One region of the Pseudoalteromonas sp. GB43 genome, then DNA from elsewhere that is predicted to be linked to it. Evidence: predicted binding sites of a transcription regulator. Region 1 holds the regulator's gene; each other region holds the start of a gene.
What was found. Region 1 encodes LexA, which represses DNA repair genes until DNA is damaged. Its sites were predicted from a motif close to TACTGTATNNNNATACAGTA; they were not measured.
Positions count from the first base shown of each region.

Region 1 (5,948 bases):
AATAAAACACAGGGCTAAGTATAGAAATAAACGCATATCCATCACATCAGTGAACTACAGGAAGCGCTATTTTAGAGCGACTATTCTAAAAATGAAAAGTTTTTCAACTCAGCTATAGTTGTTAGGCCGTTTTAATTAAAGGAATTACAACTATGTTATTAGGTGCTTTTTCTGTAAGTCTAAATGTAAAAGATATTCGTGCTTCAAAGCAGTTTTATGAAAAGCTAGGTTTCAACGAGTTTGCCGGGGAGATAGAACAGCATTGGCTAATTATGAAAAACGGTGAACATTTAATTGGTTTGTTTCAAGGTATGTTCGACAAAACCATGCTGACCTTTAACCCAGGGTGGGATCAAAATGCTGAAGCTTTGGATGAATTTGCAACCTTTGAGCAATTAGCTGCACAATTTCAGCAACAAGGATTAGAAATACAAAAGGCCGGTGACGCGAGTTTTATTATCACCGACCCAGATGGCAATCCTATTTTGATTGACCAACACGTGTAGCTGGCTTTTTACGTTTAATTCGAACGTTTTGTAGTAACAAGAGAACTCCTGTAATACAAAATAGTACGCTGGTGGCCGAGAAGCTGATGAGTAGTGGATTGTTAAAGTTCTCACGCTCATCATAATCCATAATGTGTAGCATCCAGAAAAAGTCGAAAACCCGCCACAGGGTGCTGCGCACAGTAATAAGGTTACCGGTTTGGCTATCTAAATATAAGGTTGTTGTTAACCAATCATCGAAGCTAACTTGCCAAACATTGGCTTTGCGGCCGACCTCTCTTGGCCCTTTTGTTAATAACTGCGCTTGCGTTATTTTTGCGTCAATAAGCAGGTGAGCTTGCGCATTTTCAATGATTTGCGCTTTACTCGGTGCAGGCATTTTAGCACCTGTTCTGCCATCAAAAGTAAACGTACCGCTAGAGGATGTAACTTCTATAATCGGGGTATTTAAAAAATGGCTATATTTAATACCTTCGATTTGCTCAAATTGCGCTGTTATTTTATCAATTGAAGCAGGGTAGTCCGACAATAAAAATGGGCTACTTAAACTGCGATTAGCCAGATGCTTACCATGCACTTTTTCAAGTGGTAATGAGCTCATCACAAGCCCACCTAAAAGCCAAAAAAAGAATCTGTAAAGCAAGTAAATAACCAAGCCATTTATGCCCTTTACGAGCATACTTAAACAGGCGTTTATTCATAATTACCCCGTTATTATTGTTATGTGGGCGCTATTTTAGGTTGTTTAGCTAGATTGCCAATGCGGCATAATGTCGCATTAACTGTATTCTAGATTTGGTATATATACAAAACTGAGTTAAAGTTTCAGTCGATATCAATAGAGGGTAAAAACGAGAGTATGTCGGAAATTCAATTTTTAAATGTAGATCTGGAGCTTGAATCAAAGCACGATATTAGTGCGCTTGTTGCTGATTTGAAGAAAAACGCCATGGTTTTACATTATGACCAAGATGAATACCGCCAACTAGCACGTATTGAAGCAACCGCAGATATCAGCTCTCCAGATAAAGCCATTAACCAGCTTTGCGAGCTTATTGAGTCATGCTCGCGCAATGCATTAAAACAGTGGTTATCGTGCTCAAAGCGTACATTTGATATAGGCTTTGAATCAGGTAATTCGCCTAAATGCTTTAACCAACCCCTGCATGCCGATACCTTGTTACGTATCTCTGCAATTGGCGCAGGGATTGAAATTACTATTTATCCTGTCGAAAAATAGCCAGAATTTATCGCTCTACAACAGCTGCGGTCATTCTTGATACGCAGCAAAGCTCTCCTGCGGCATTGGTAATTTTAATATCCCAAACAGATGTTCGCTTACCTAAATGCAGCGGTCTTGCTGTTGCTGTTAACGTTCCTTTGCGTGACGCTTTCATGTGGTTGGCATTAATTTCTTGGCCAACAGCATAGAACTTATTGAAATCAACCACGAAATTGGCTGCATAGCTTGCCACTGTCTCTGCTAATACAACGTTTGCTCCGCCATGAACCATACCCATAGGGTTATGATGCTCAGGAATAGCAGGCATAGTTGCCATTAAATAATCATCACCAATTTCAGTCACCTCAATGCCCATAGTTTTCATTAAAGTGCCTTGACCGGTGATCCCTTGTTCTAGCTCTTTGCAAAGCTCTAACGTGATTGGGTGGTGCCAAATACTCATTGTGTTTCCTTAGCCTGCTAATTAAAGCTAATACCTTATGGCATCTTTCGGTGTGGTTCAATGTTAGTTTTGTAGCAATATGATGGGGTTAATTTAAATTTGCGATTTTCAAATAACTGTATATACTCACAGTTAAATGTACTGTATGGAAAACCAGTTGTATGCGCCCATTAACTAAACGCCAATCGCAAATTTTAGAACTAATTAAAGTCTTTATTAAAGATACAGGCATGCCACCTACGCGTGCTGAAATAGCTCAAACATTAGGTTTTAAAAGTGCCAACGCTGCTGAAGAACACCTAAAAGCACTGGCTAAAAAAGGCATGATCAAAATGAAGCCTGGGGCGAGTCGCGGTATTCAGTTAATTGAAGAAGATGAGCCAGAGCAACTAGGCTTACCTTTAATTGGTCGTGTTGCAGCTGGTGAACCTATTTTGGCGCAAGAGCATGTTGAAAGTCACTGCCAAGTTGATCCTTCATTATTTAAACCTGCAGCCGATTTCTTACTGCGTGTAAATGGTATGAGTATGAAAGACATTGGTATTATGGATGGCGATTTGCTTGCAGTACACAGAACACAAGTTGCTGAAAACGGGCAAGTAGTTGTAGCTCGAGTCGATGAAGATGTAACAGTTAAGCGTCTAGAAAAAGCGGGTCGCAAAGTACTTTTACACGCTGAGAACGAAGAGTTTTCGCCTATTGAGGTTGACCTTGAGCATGAGTCGTTCAACATCGAGGGGTTAGCGGTAGGTGTTATTCGTAACGCTGACTGGATGTAAACGTTCCCAATTTGGTGCATCAAATTGACTCAATTTGGTGCGCCACTGAAATTTTACTACTTAATTAGGATTTGTGAATCCTTACTCTTCATTTAAAGCCTTATATGGCGCAGTTTTCCTCTCTTTTTATATTTCGTTTTTTACCCCTAAACATTAAATAAAGCGCTGATTATAGTTGTTATTTCTGCACCAAAATAAACATTTATTATCATTAAAACTTGCTTATTGGTCATTTTTTAACTAATTAGTTAATACACTGTATTAACACCTAATTAATAAAAAGACACAAAAATGTGCGAGGTGTTAGTCATGGGGTCGGTATCATAAGTGGGTCAAAATGATACGTAGTCGCTCTGAACAATAAGAAAAACGAATGGGCACCTTGTTGTATCGCCTTTTCGCTTTGCGTCTTGCAATAGCATCTAAAGGAGCCGTCACATGGGTAAACTGCGTTACGCCTTGTGGCTTATATTGTTTGCACTTCCTGAGCTTGCATTGGCAAATAGCCAATACAATATGCGTAAAGGGGTGACCGATATAAGTAATAATGTTTATGAGTTACACATGACGATATTTATTATCTGCTGTGTAATCGGCATCATCGTATTTGCGGTGATGTTTTGGGCTTTAATACACCACCGTAAATCCAAAGGGATAAGCCTGCCCAATTTCATGAAAGTACAAAAGTTGAAATACTTTGGACTGCCATTCCATTTGTCATCTTAATCGCCATGGCTGTGCCTGCCACAAAAACCTTAATTGCCATGGAAGATGCCTCTAAAGCCGATATCACCATTAAAGTGACGGGCTCACAGTGGAAGTGGCATTATGAGTACATGGGTGAAGACATTGCCTATTACTCGATTCTATCTACTCCTAAAGATCAAATAGACAACCAAGCAGAGAAAACTGAACATTATTTGCTTGAAGTAGATAAACCGCTAGTACTTCCTATCAATAAAAAAGTTCGCTTTTTAATGACTTCAGACGATGTAATTCATTCATGGTGGGTGCCTGATTTTGCGGTTAAAAAGGATGCAAATCCTGGGTTTATCAATGAAGCGTGGACACGTATTAACGAGCCAGGCGTGTACCGTGGCCAATGTGCTGAGTTATGCGGTAAAGATCATGGCTTTATGCCTGTAGTGGTGAAAGCTTTACCTGAAGATGAGTTTGCTAATTGGCTTGCAGATGCTAAGCAAGAAAAAGCCAATGCGGCCGCAGCGGATGCTGCTTTGCTTGATCAAACATTACCGAAAGAAGAGCTTATGACCTTGGGTGAGCAAGTCTACATGGCTAGTTGTGCTGCATGCCACCAACCTACCGGTATGGGCCTACCTGGCGTATTTCCAGCACTTAAAGGCAGCCCGATTGTATTAGGTGATGTAAAAGATCACATAGATATTGTGTTACACGGTAAGCCTGGCACAGCAATGCAAGCGTTTGATAAACAGCTTTCAATCAAGCAACTTGCTGCGGTTATTACTTATAAGCGAAATGCGTGGGGTAATGACACCGGCGATGTTATCCAACCGAGTCAAATTCAAGCCGCGATTGATGCAGCAGCGGAGGCGAACTAATGAGTAACGTTATTAACGAGCAAGCAACTGGGCATGCGCATCACGACCATCATCACCCTGCTAAAGGTTTTAAGCGTTGGCTTTACACCACCAATCATAAAGACATCGGGAGTTTATACCTGATTTTTTCACTCACTATGTTTTTAATTGGCGGAGCAATGGCAATGGTGATCCGCGCTGAACTGTTTCAGCCTGGATTACAGTTAGTCGATCCGCACTTTTTTAATCAAATGACTACCGTACATGGCTTGATCATGGTGTTTGGTGCCGTTATGCCCGCGTTCACTGGGCTTGCAAACTGGATGGTACCTATGATGATAGGTGCACCGGATATGGCCTTACCACGTATGAATAACTGGAGCTTTTGGATATTGCCTTTCGCATTTTTAATCCTCTTAGCTTCGTTACTCATGCCGGGTGGCGGTCCTGCGTTTGGTTGGACTTTCTATGCACCACTCTCCACCACTTACAGTAACGACAACACCGCACTGTTTGTATTTGCTGTACATATCATGGGTATCAGCTCAATTATGGGGGCGATTAACGTTATCGTGACCATCGTCAACCTAAGAGCGCCGGGTATGACGTGGATGAAGCTACCGCTATTTGTTTGGACATGGTTAATCACTGCATTTTTGTTAATTGCTGTTATGCCTGTTTTAGCAGGGGCGGTCACTATGGTGTTGACCGATAAATACTTTGCAACCAGCTTTTTTGATGCAGCCGGTGGGGGCGACCCTGTGATGTTCCAGCACATTTTCTGGTTCTTCGGTCACCCTGAAGTGTACATCATGATTTTACCAGCCTTTGGCATTATATCGACTATCGTACCTACCTTCTCGCGCAAAAAGCTATTTGGCTACGCGTCTATGGTGTATGCAACTTCATCGATTGCGCTGCTAAGTTTTATCGTTTGGGCACACCATATGTTTACCACTGGGATGCCTGTGGCAGGCGAGTTGTTTTTCATGTACGCCACCATGCTCATTTCGGTGCCAACGGGCGTTAAAGTGTTTAACTGGGTGGCCACCATGTGGCGCGGTTCAATTAGCTTCGAAATTCCGATGATGTTTGCCATCGCCTTTATTGTGTTATTCACCTTAGGTGGTTTCTCTGGCTTGATGCTTGCGATTACACCGGCAGATTTTCAATATCATGATACCTATTTTGTGGTGGCACACTTCCATTATGTGCTTGTGACAGGAGCTGTGTTCTCAATTATGGCGGTATACTACTGGTTACCGAAATGGACCGGCAACATGTATAACGAAACGCTGGCGAAATGGCATTTTTGGTTATCGCTAATCAGTGTCAACGTGTTGTTCTTCCCTATGCACTTTGTTGGCCTTGCCGGTATGCCGCGTCGTATTCCTGACTATGCACTGCAATTCGCTGACT
Region 1 covers NZ_JBPCHJ010000001.1:1,644,402-1,650,349, reverse strand. Annotated here, with positions in the region: gene ACRWSG_RS07930 (endonuclease) at 1-36, opposite strand, end outside; gene ACRWSG_RS07925 (VOC family protein) at 153-506, shown strand; partial or broken gene ACRWSG_RS07920 (hypothetical protein) at 481-1,207, opposite strand; gene ACRWSG_RS07915 (hypothetical protein) at 1,366-1,746, shown strand; gene ACRWSG_RS07910 (PaaI family thioesterase) at 1,754-2,191, opposite strand; gene lexA (transcriptional repressor LexA) at 2,353-2,970, shown strand; partial or broken gene coxB (cytochrome c oxidase subunit II) at 3,409-4,550, shown strand; gene ctaD (cytochrome c oxidase subunit I) at 4,550-5,948, shown strand, end outside.

Region 2 (5,948 bases), 1.2 Mb from region 1:
CCAGCTATGCTGTATAAAGTAACTAAGCCAAAACAACGCAAGCGAGTGTACTTTTAACTTATGACTTATTCTTACAGGTGGGAGTAAAATCGAACAGCCGAAAATTGCAATAAAACTTAGATAGTATTGCAGTGAAGTTAAACTAGCAGGCAGTAATATCAAGATAGAACTGAGTAATAAACTATAAAAAAGTGCACGTGGCCTATAAAGAACAAATACTCCACATAGCCACTGCAACAGCATAAACAGTATAAAATGAGGCACTTGTAGCCATTGCTTTAACGATAGGTCGACTGCTATTAGTAAACTGGCAATAAGCCAAGCATTACTTAAAAGTAGTAGCTTGCAGTCAACACATACTCGCCAAGAGGATTTATATAGACTTCGCTGAAATGCCCTATTTTGCTCATTTTTAATGGCTGGTGCCATGACCCATAACATTACTGATTCAAGTAAAAGATAAATTACTGCTAATTTTGCACCGTAACCAGGTGCTGCATGGCTATCGACTATTTTACCAAGTCCTAGAAACAACAATAAAACCATACCAAGAAAAGCTGGGCCCAGTACCAGTGCAAACAACAAGCTAAAACTCTTTAATTGAGACAGCATGCTCTTGAGGGTGGTCGTATATGCTAAGTATCGAAAAGAAAGGAATGAGAAGTAACTTGCAAAGGAATTTATCATAGTGATGTGCACTCAAAACCGTGCTGTATAAACACTTCTGGTTCGTGGCTTGTAATGATAATTTGCCCATTAGGTTTATCATCAAGGTAGTCATCAAGTAAGGTCAGCAAAAATTTTATACTTGTTTGATCAAGTGCAGCACTCGGTTCATCTAATAGCAAAAATGGAGCTTGCTTTAAAAAAGCAGTGATAAGCTGACACTTCTTTTGGTTTCCACTCGACAAAGCACTAAAACGAGTTTTAAGGTGCTCTGTAAAGTTAAATCCAGTAATGAGTTGTTCTGGCAAGTCTTTCTTTAACGCCTTGCAACTAAGTTCAATAACTTGTCGCGCGGTTAAAAAATCCGGCAGAGCAATACGGTCGCTAGCAATTGAAACAATGTTTTGCGGCGATTTTAATGCTTCATTATTATATAAAACCTGCCCTGATTGTGGCTTTTCAAGGCCAGCTAGCATCATCAGTAATGTTGTTTTTCCTCTGCCATTGGCTGCCTGTAAACAAACTCGTTTACCTTGAAATTGCTTATTATAGTTTTCAAAAACGTGGGCTGAAGCAAAGCGCTTATTGAGGTTGTTAATTTCAATCATGTTTATTCCTTTAATAATGAAAAAATAGTAGCACACTCATGTCCCTATTTATTTACATGATTTGTAACAAATATCGAACGGGTAAAACTTGCGTTTAGATTATGAACAGGCAACACTTGATAACGAAAAATTAACAAGGAATAATTACAATGAAACCGAGTTTTCAACTAGCAGCTGTTGCATGCGCACTTAGCCTGGCGCTTGCAGGATGTTCACAATCAACCCCATCAACTAGCAGCACCGAAAGCGTGCAACAAAGCCAAACTGTTAAACAGTATGACGCTGAAACCTTTTTTGATACAACCTCAATCATGGGCAGCAGCTTTTCACCAAAAGGCGACAAAAATACTCGTTAGCAGTGACGAAAGCGGTATTTATAGCCTATACGAAGTAGATATAAAAACCGCCAAAAAAACTCGCTTAACAGACTTTGAAGACAGTACGTATGCTGTGGCTTATTTCCCTAAAGATGAGCGCGTACTATTTACTAAAGACTCTGGCGGTAACGAGCGTTATCACATCTATGTTCGCGAAACAGACGGCACAGTTAAAGATCTTACGCCAGGTGAAGAAACCCGTGCAGGATTTGCAGGCTTCACAGAAGACGGTAAACACTTTTTTATAACCAGCAATCAGCGTGATGCTAAGTTTATGGACCTATATCGTGTTGATGCTAATAGCTATGAAGTAACGCCTGTTTATCAAAATACCATGGGGCTAGATGTCGGTGCGATCAGCCCTGACGGCCGCTTTATTGCTTTATCGAAAAACAATTCGAACAAAGACAGCGATGTATTTATTCTCGATACGCGTAAAAAAACACTGAAACCAGAGCTCATTACCCGTCATGACGACGACGCTAAATATGGCCCAGAAACCTTCTCCAGAGACAGTAAATCATTATATTACTCAACCGACGCCAAAGGTGAGTTTGCAGAGGTGTGGCGCTATGACTTAACGACCGGCGAGCACAGCCCTGCCCTCAAAGATGAGTGGGATGTGAGTTTTATCTACTTCTCTAAATCTGGTCGTTATCAAGTAAGCGGTGTTAATGCTGACGCAAGCACTAAAGTGTCGATAATTGATACCACCACAGGTAAAGGTATTGCCATGCCATCGCTGCCAGCTGGTAACTTACGTGGTGTGAACTTTTCAGCTGATGAAAAGACCATGGCGTTTTATTTAAATTCAGATACCTCACCAAGTAACCTATTTGTTTGGCAACTCGGAGAATCAAAAGCTAAACAGTTAACCAACACATTAAGTGATGCAATTAATCAAAATGACTTGGTTGAAAGCACAATTGTGCGCTTTAAAAGCTTTGATGGTTTAGAAATCCCCGGGGTTTTATATAAGCCTAAGCAAGCTAACAGCAACAACAAAGTACCAGCTTTAGTTTGGGTGCACGGCGGTCCTGGCGACCAAAGTCGTACAGGCTATAGTGCAATGCAGCAGCATTTAGTCAATCATGGTTATGCCATTTTTGCAGTTAATAACCGTGGCAGCTCAGGCTATGGTAAAACCTTCTTCCATTTAGATGATAAAAAGCATGGCACTGACGATTTACAAGATATTGTTTACGGTAAAAAACACCTGCAAAGCCTAGATTGGGTTGATGCTGATAAAATTGGCATCATGGGGGGCAGCTATGGTGGCTTTATGACCGCCGCCGCACTTGCCTTTGAACCTGAAGAGTTCAAAGTAGGCATTAATATATTTGGTGTAACAAACTGGGTTAGAACCTTAAACTCGATTCCACCATGGTGGGAAAGCTTTAAAAAGGCACTGTATGATGAAATGGGCGACCCCGCGACAGACGGTGAACGTCACCGTGCCATTTCGCCACTATTTCATGCTAAAAACATCACCAAGCCATTAATGGTGATCCAAGGTGCTAACGACCCACGCGTTTTACAAGTTGAAAGCGATGAACTTGTTGCCGCTGTAAAGGCAAATGGTGTGCCTGTCGAATATGTATTATTTGATGATGAAGGCCATGGTTTTACTAAAAAAGAAAACCGCATAAAAGCCTCAAATGCATACCTTGAGTTTTTAAATACCTACTTAGATAAATAGCAAAATTGCAAAGCTAAAGAGCCGGTATTATGCCGGCTTTTTTATGCAAAACACCTGTATAGAATCAAAATTTAGCAGTTTACACAGTACTGTATAAAATACTGTATATCTTTAATGATAAATTTTTCACCTTTTTCCACCTTCAAACCAAAACTATAAACCATTGTTAAATAACAATTAAATTGTTTTTATTAAAATAAAACTGAATCATTGGTTAAAAAATAGCAAAAAAGTACTTGCGCAAAAACACTGTATAAACTACTGTATACACATACTGTATAAACAACCAGTGAGTGAAAGTTATGTTACAGCCAATTACCTTAAGAACAGTTAAAAGCTATCAACAAGATAACGACAAAGCGTCTGTTAATTTAATTCAAATTGAAGACGAAATTTCAGCAACCTTTGAGCTATTAAAAGTATTGCATCATTACAATAGCCAAAATGCATGGACACTGCTAATTGCTCCTGATCATGTTCCTAGTAAAGCCTTACTAGATTCGTGTTCGATTGATACCAGCAAACTTCTTGTGATCAGACAAAAACATTTAGTTAATCTTGAGTATGTTCTTAGTTCAGCATTACATAACGGTAATTTTGCTGCTGTGATCACATGGACAGATATTGTAAACAATCATCAACTTGATTCGATGAACTTAAACCTTGAGCAGGCATCTGCTAAATTTTATTGTTTTACAAAAAGCGCTCAATTAAACAATTTAGTACCGCAGCCACAATAGGCTTGTTAAAATAACAATTTATAGTTTTAGGTAAGTTGTTATGACATCACTCACACACTCCCTTTGTCCTTGTGGCAGCGAATCGACTTACGAGCTTTGCTGCCAGCCTTTTCATACAGGTGCAAGCCAAGCTGATACGCCAGAGCAACTTATGCGTTCTCGTTTTAGTGCTTACGCACTAAAAGATGCAAAATATGTATTTAGTACCTATGCACAAAGCCAGCAAGCCGCTAACCCTGTTCGCGAAATTAAAGATTTTGCTAATAGCTGCCGTTTTACCAAGCTAAGTGTTTTAGATACTGAACATAACGAGCAAGAAGGTTTTGTAGAATTTAAAGCTAATTACTTTTATCAAAACTTGTATTGTGAGTTACACGAGAAGTCGCGTTTTATTAAAGAAGATGGCCTATGGCGTTACCTAGACGGTGATATAACGCCAGTTGCAGATATTAAAATAGGCCGTAACGACGAGTGCCCTTGTGGTAGCGGCAAAAAATATAAAAAGTGTCACGCTCTTTAGTTACCATTAACCTGGTAAATCCAGTCTAAGGCTTGGGTAATCGTTGTTGGGAATGCGGTTGCATGGCGTGCCTGAGGAATAACAAATAAATTTGTTATAACCAGCGCGCCGCTTTGTTTATTAATTTTAGCTGCTAATTGCCTTGCGCCCGACACCATTTTTTCACCTTCGCTTTCTTCAAGTTCACCCACTGCGATGTAAACTTTTGTTGTGTTGGCAGCTGGTTTTACAGCCATAGCTAATATTGAGTTTTCTTTAAACCACACTGAAGGACTGCCGATAATATAATTTGAAAAAAGCGAAGGCTCAGTGAATAAGGTATAAGCCGCAAATAAACCGCCAAGTGAGTTACCGACTAACGTACTTTTTTGGGTTGTTCTGTAGTGAGCCTCAATATGAGGCAATACAGTATGTTTTAGGTAATTTAGATACTGACTTGCTCCGCCTGTTTTACGCTGCCAATTTTTATCTTCAAATGGCGTATAGTCATAAATACGGCTATTGAGCCCAGATACACCTTTTTGATACCCAACTGCAACGATAATTACCTCCTCTATAGCCCCCGAATTCATCATAAAGCGACTAGCACCAGAGGCAATTGGCAAACTGTAGTTTGCATCTAATAGGTAAACAACTGGGTAGCGCTTCTGGTTCTGCTTTTGGTAGCTGCGTGGCAATTTAATCGTAATCGGGTATTCGTTTTTGGTATGTTTATCTTTAAGTAACACAGTATTAGTACGTGGCAAAGTAAACGGCTCAGCATTGCTTACAGAGCTCACACTCAAAACACTGATCACAATAACTAACAGTAAATAAGGCATAGTTAATCCTTTAGCCACTTCTTAATTGGTAACAGCCACTCATCTTTTGGTTTATAAAATGCGCCATGGGAGAGCCCTGTATTAATGCTTATTTCTTCGAACTTGGTTACGTCACTTCTATCAATTAAAAATTGGCAAGAGCCAACCTGATCTGAGCGCTCAAAGATAGAATACACCTTGCCATAAGCCTTAACTGATGTGTGATTTTTTATAAACGCTGCACAACCTGCCAATATAATTAAGTTGATATGTGTACGTTTAAGTTCATTGACTGCGAGTATCGATAATGCCCCGCCACGTGAAAAACCAACCAAACTAATGTTCGACTCAGCAACACCGGCACTGATCAATGCTTCAACATCTGCAGCGAGTTTTTTCGCAAACGTAAATGGCTCAGTACCTTTTGGCCTGTGATAGGCAATTAAATGATAGCTCTCATCTGTCAGTGCTTCTTTTACTGCAATAAAGTCATAAACACCAAAGGTTTTGTGAACAGGCTTAGGGTTTGTCCCTTCGA
Region 2 covers NZ_JBPCHJ010000001.1:491,716-497,663, forward strand. Annotated here, with positions in the region: gene ACRWSG_RS02260 (DUF6136 family protein) at 1-687, opposite strand, end outside; gene ACRWSG_RS02265 (ATP-binding cassette domain-containing protein) at 684-1,274, opposite strand; partial or broken gene ACRWSG_RS02270 (S9 family peptidase) at 1,424-3,350, shown strand; gene ACRWSG_RS02275 (SulA-like leucine-rich domain-containing protein) at 3,653-4,090, shown strand; gene ACRWSG_RS02280 (YchJ family protein) at 4,131-4,610, shown strand; gene ACRWSG_RS02285 (alpha/beta hydrolase) at 4,607-5,431, opposite strand; gene ACRWSG_RS02290 (alpha/beta fold hydrolase) at 5,434-5,948, opposite strand, start outside.
Region 2: a site for LexA is predicted at 3,610-3,629, ahead of ACRWSG_RS02275 (SulA-like leucine-rich domain-containing protein). Genes of this name have one in related genera too.

Region 3 (5,948 bases), 1.3 Mb from region 1:
GGCTTACTGCCAATTGAAAACACCAGCTCAGGAAGTATCAATGAAGTATTCGACTTATTACAACACGCACAAGTATCAATTGTAGGTGAAGTAACCCATAGCGTTGAGCACTGTTTATTAGCAATGCCAGGTACTGAGCTATCTCATATCAATAAAATTTTTGCTCATCCACAACCTTTTGCTCAATGTAGCCGTTTCATTCAAGGGCTAGGTGACATTCAACATGAAACCTGTGATTCAACCTTCCACGCATTGCAATCTGCGGTTGAAACAGCAAATAGCGCCGCTATCGGCTCAGCTCAAGCTGGCAAAAATGTTGGTTTAGAAGTAATTAAGTCAGGCCTTGCAAACCAAAGCGAAAACCACAGCCGCTTTATTGTTGTCGCCCGTAAGCCGCTACAAGTATCGAAACAAATTCCGACCAAAACCAGTTTAATCATGGCGACTAAACAACAAGCAGGTTCATTGGCTGATGCTTTAATGATTTTTAAACATCACCAAATTAACCTAGTAAAACTAGAATCTCGCCCCGTACCAGGAAATCCGTGGGAAGAAGTGTTTTATGTTGACCTCGAAGCAAACCTTGATGACTTACATGTTAAGCAAGCGCTTGAAGAGCTGAAAGAACACACTCAGTACACACGTGTATTAGGCTGTTACCAAAGTGAGTCTTTGCAGGCTGTTAGTGTGTAATAGCCTGCCTAGATATGACTAATGAAAAGGAGTCTGTCGACTCCTTTTTCGTATAATTTCATCTTAGATACTTGCACCCATAGCCCTGTCTAAGCATAATCTTGAAAACAATTTGAAATTGGATCTTTCATGAATTGGTTAGCAGAATTAGCAACTAAAAGAACACCTTGGTTATTACTAGCGTTTATTTCACTCGCATTTGAAGTCACAGCATTGTTTTTTCAATACAACATGGGACTTGAGCCATGCATCATGTGTATTTATCAGCGCACCGCTGTTTTAGGCTTACTTGCAGCGGGTGTGATTGGTGCGATTAACCCAAAAAGTATGGTTGTTCGCTTAGTCGCATTTGCCACTTGGGGTATCTCAGCAATTTGGGGTTACTTTATTGCTAAAGAACACATTGCAATGCAAAACAATACCGACCCGTTTGCATTTAGCTGTGCATTTGAACCTAACTTCCCAAGTTTTATGCCTTTGCATGAATGGATCCCTAGCTTCTTTGCTGCCACTGGTGATTGTGGCAATATCGATTGGCAGTTTGCTTCAATGAGCATGCCGGCATGGATGGAAGTGATTTTTGCAGCATTTTCAGTGGTATTTGTGGCTGTTTTAGTTAGCCGATTAGTGAGCAAAAAGTCGCTATAATGATTTATTTTTTTACTAGCCAAATCCCTACTTTAAAAAACTTTAAAGTAAGGCAACGCCAGCAGATTATTGCTCTTGCTTTAGCTCATTTAAGCCCGAGCAAAAAGATCATTTTATCGGTATGTAAGCTTGCCTTTTTAGCGCCATTATTTTTAGGTTTAGCTTACTTTGAAGGGTGGATGCTTATTCCTTGGTTGTTGTTAGCAGGTTTAAGTTACCCTCTTATCACAACACCTATCGAAAACATGTTCGCGTTAGCGCATTTAGACAAGGCTATCAATGAATTTAAACAGGGCGAATAACGCCCTGTATAGGTGATAACCTGCTATTTATAGTGTAATTTTCCCCTCAAGTTTAGCGAATAGCTTATCACCAATTCCTTTTACTTCTTTTAATTGTTCTAGCGACTTAAATGAGCCTTGCTTGGTGCGATGCTCGACAATCGCTTTCGCTTTTGATTCACCAATACCCGGTAATTGAGTTAGCTGCTCAATGCTGGCTTTATTAATACTCAGCTTTTGCATTTTAACTTGTGTTGCTTTGGTTGGTGTTTCGGCTGATACCTGTGTAGCAGGTAGTAATGCAAGAGTAGCGGCAAGTAAAATACTTGATAGTAATTTCATAATTTCCTCCATGACGCCCTTGTTTGGACTGATAGTTAGCGATTACCCAACACTCACTCCATCGCTTGTGTTTAACTTTGGGTAACATTTTAAATAAAGCTAATACACAAAGTATTGTCAAATTTACTAAATAAAAATTTTCTCAAGTTACTTGCAAAGTAAGGCTCGAAGCATTACTGTATATAAAAACAGTAATCTTAGCAGCGATTTTACGCTGCAATGCCAGGCTTAAATGCAGGAGAAATCATGGCTGTTGTTGTTAAATATGTTGTAGAAAGAAACGGAGTCGAGCGCATGACGTTTACTACTAAGAAAGAAGCTGATGCGTATGACAAAATGCTCGACATTGCTGAGTCATTAGAACTTATGCTTGAAAAAGTTGATGTACCATTAAGCGAGCAACAAATTGAGTCACTGGCGCTTGAAATGGCAAAAGAAAAAGACCAATTTATGGCGGTACTTAAAGGTGCAAAAGACGCTCAAGCTAAACCTAAAAAAGCAAAGTCAGACGATAACGTTGCTGATATAAAAGAAAAAGCGGCAAGCTAAACGCAAATTTAGATCATAAAAAAGGGCAACATCCGTTGCCCTTTTTTGTGTTTAATTAAAAACTACAGTGACGATTCAACTTCATCAAATAAGTCTGTAATTTCTTTTTTCGGCTCAGCCGTCATAAGGCTAACAACAACAATGGCTATTGTTGATAAAATAAAGCCAGGGACAATCTCATAAATGATTGCACTTAGTGCTTGGCCGTCCACAGTAATTGGCGCGTATATCCAAAACAGCACTGTTGCTGCACCAACGACCATGCCACTAATAGCCCCTTGTAAGTTCATGCGCTTCCAGTAAAGGCTCAGTAACACCAGTGGACCAAATGCTGCACCGAAACCAGCCCATGCATTACTTACTAAGTCTAAAATAGAGCTATTACGGTCATAAGCTAGGTAAATAGCAAATAAGGCAACTAAGATAACACTAATACGACCAACTAAAACCAATTCTTTTTGAGATGCACTACGGTTTAAGTAAATTTTGTAGAAATCTTCAGTTAAAGAGCTTGAACACACTAACAACTGTGAAGAGATGGTACTCATAATTGCTGCTAAAATTGCTGCCAATAAGAAACCGGCAATTAAAGGATGGAAGATAAGCTCAGACAACACTAAGAAAATAGTTTCTTTATCATCAATAGGCATTTGGTTTTCAAGCATATAAGCAGCACCAAATAGACCAGTTAGCACAGCACCAATTGCTGATAGCGTCATCCACGACATACCCACACGACGCATGGTTGGCATATCTTTCACTGAACGTACAGACATAAAACGCACAATAATATGTGGCTGACCAAAATAACCAAGGCCCCATGCCATTGCTGAAATAATCGCTATAGTCGAACCACCTGCAAACCAATCCATCATATTAAGTGCATGAATTTCTGATTCTTTTGGTGAGCTTAATAATAAGTCATAGCGTGCATTGGCAAGTGTATCCATAACTGGCTGATCAAGCATGGTAAACGTCGCAATTGGCACAGCCAGCAGCGAGATAAACATGATACAACCTTGTACAAAGTCAGTCAGGCTCACGGCTAAGAAGCCACCAAACAAGGTATATAACACGACGACACCTGTTGTGATGTATAGACCCATTTCGTAGCTCATATTAAATGAGTTTTCGAACAACTTACCACCTGCAACAACACCTGATGAGGTATATAAAGTAAAGAAAACAATGATTACAATCGCAGAGATAACACGCAGAATATTCTTATTATCATCAAAGCGGTTTGCGAAGTAATCAGGAATGGTGATTGAGTCATTCGCCTTTTCTGTGTAAACACGCAAGCGAGGCGCGACTAAGAAGTAGTTAGCCCAAGCACCGAGTACTAGACCAATGGCAATCCAAACCTTACTTAAACCAAACAAGTACATTGCACCTGGTATATTCATTAGCAGCCAACCACTCATGTCAGATGCGCCAGCTGAAAGCGCAGCAACACTTGGTGATAAATTACGACCACCTAGCATATAGCCTGATACATCGTCGGTAGATTGCTTATAAGCATATAGCCCAATCCCCAACATGACGATGAAGTACAATGCTAACGAAATTATCATTCCTGTTTCCAAATTAGCCTCCAAAAGTTGTTTAATGTTGGCTTTTAATCCGAATAATGACTCGCAAGTTATTTAATTTAAAGACATTATTGGGGTAAAAACCTATATCACCCACGACTATATCATGCTTACCCCCCTTAACTCCAATCAAGCAGATAAATGACAAAGCTCAATTTTTCAACTTTTATCTAACATTTTTCTTATATTTAATCGCAAGTTATAGAATTTATCTGCAAATTATCCTAGTCTTTAATTCTTAATAAAATAATAACTTTTCCTCGCAAATGAACATTTAGCTAATGCTATTTCAGGCACAATGCAATATATTGCGAGAAGTAAATGAATTAACAGATGTGGACATGTTTGGACTATGTATTTTTACGCTGCACGCCAACCTATTTTAGACAGGGATAAAAAACTAATTGGCTACGAGCTTTTATTTCGAGATGGCGTAGACAATGTTTTTCCTGATATTGATGGCGATGAAGCAACGTCACGACTTATTGAAGGCAGCCAATTTAATTTTGGTTTAGAGGATTTAACGGATAACAAACCTGCTTATATCAACTTTACTCTAGAAACCTTGCAAAAGGGTTATCCACTTTTACTTGGTAAAGAGCAGGTGGTAGTAGAGATATTAGAAACAATCCAACCAGGTAAACGTCTACTGGCATTAGTTAAAGATCTAAAAGAAAAAGGCTATATACTTGCACTTGATGATTACATTCACCAACCTGTATGGCGACACTTTTATCCTTACATCGATATTATTAAGATTGACTTTCTAACTTGTGATGTAGACTCAATAAAAGCGATCATCGAGGCTATTAAGCCGTATCCACACATAAAGTTGCTTGCTGAGAAAGTTGAAACATACGAAAAGTATCAGCTTGCCCTAGAAATGGGCTTTAGCTACTTCCAAGGGTTTTTCTTTTCAAAACCTGAGATGGTACAAAGCAAAACTTTGCCGCCATCAGAGATGGCTCTTGCCGAGCTTCTATATGAAACATCGAGTATTGATTTAAACCTCAGAAAAATCACTGAGGTGTTTGAACGTGACGTTAACTTATCTTATAAGTTGCTACGCTACTCAAACTCAGCGACTTTTTAAACGTCGCGCTGAAATCAGCACAATTAAACAAGCGCTTATTGTATTAGGAAGTGAAGAAATTAAACGTTTCTTATCACTTTTATTTGCAGCGCAAGTCGCAGCAGATAAGCCAGCCGAACTAATTCGTCTTTCATTGACCCGTGCTCGGTTTGCTGAATTATTGGCAATCAGCCACGGCAAAATGCGAGATACTGGTATGGCATTTTTAACGGGTATGATGTCGTTAATGGATGCAATCCTCGACGAAGATATGCCAAGTGTAATGAACAAGTTACCGCTGACTATTGAAATTAAAGATGCGCTACTCAAAGATGAAGGCTTATTAGCAACGTATTTAAAGCTGGTAAAATTTTATGAGCAAGCAAATTGGGAAAAAGCGAAAGAAATCCAACAACAACTTGGACTTAAACCTGAAGAAGTACCGGACGCTTACCATGATGCATTAAGTTGGTCTAATGACCAAATGAGTGTGTTTGGGGACTGATGAATACCCATCCCTTAACGATATAAAAATGCCAGCAATTGCTGGCATTTTTATTTAACACTTTTAAAGATTCTCTAAGAAGTCTTCGTCAAAGTCATCTGGTTCTTTTTCTAGTGGCGGATTACCATCATGTAGCTCATATAGTTGACGCTGGAAGTAGATATCCTTCATGAAGATATAAGGGTCTAGCGACTCATTTAATAGGCTCTCTTGTGGCATTAATGAAGCACGGGCTTCAACCGCTTTAAGTGCAAACACTAATATTG
Region 3 covers NZ_JBPCHJ010000001.1:2,911,582-2,917,529, reverse strand. Annotated here, with positions in the region: gene ACRWSG_RS13860 (chorismate mutase) at 1-693, shown strand, start outside; gene dsbB (disulfide bond formation protein DsbB) at 823-1,341, shown strand; gene ACRWSG_RS13850 (DUF6170 family protein) at 1,341-1,643, shown strand; gene ACRWSG_RS13845 (ComEA family DNA-binding protein) at 1,671-1,964, opposite strand; gene ACRWSG_RS13840 (YebG family protein) at 2,211-2,513, shown strand; gene putP (sodium/proline symporter PutP) at 2,576-4,087, opposite strand; partial or broken gene ACRWSG_RS13830 (EAL and HDOD domain-containing protein) at 4,458-5,682, shown strand; gene ACRWSG_RS13825 (MlaA family lipoprotein) at 5,746-5,948, opposite strand, start outside.
Region 3: a site for LexA is predicted at 2,139-2,158, ahead of ACRWSG_RS13840 (YebG family protein). Genes of this name have one in related genera too.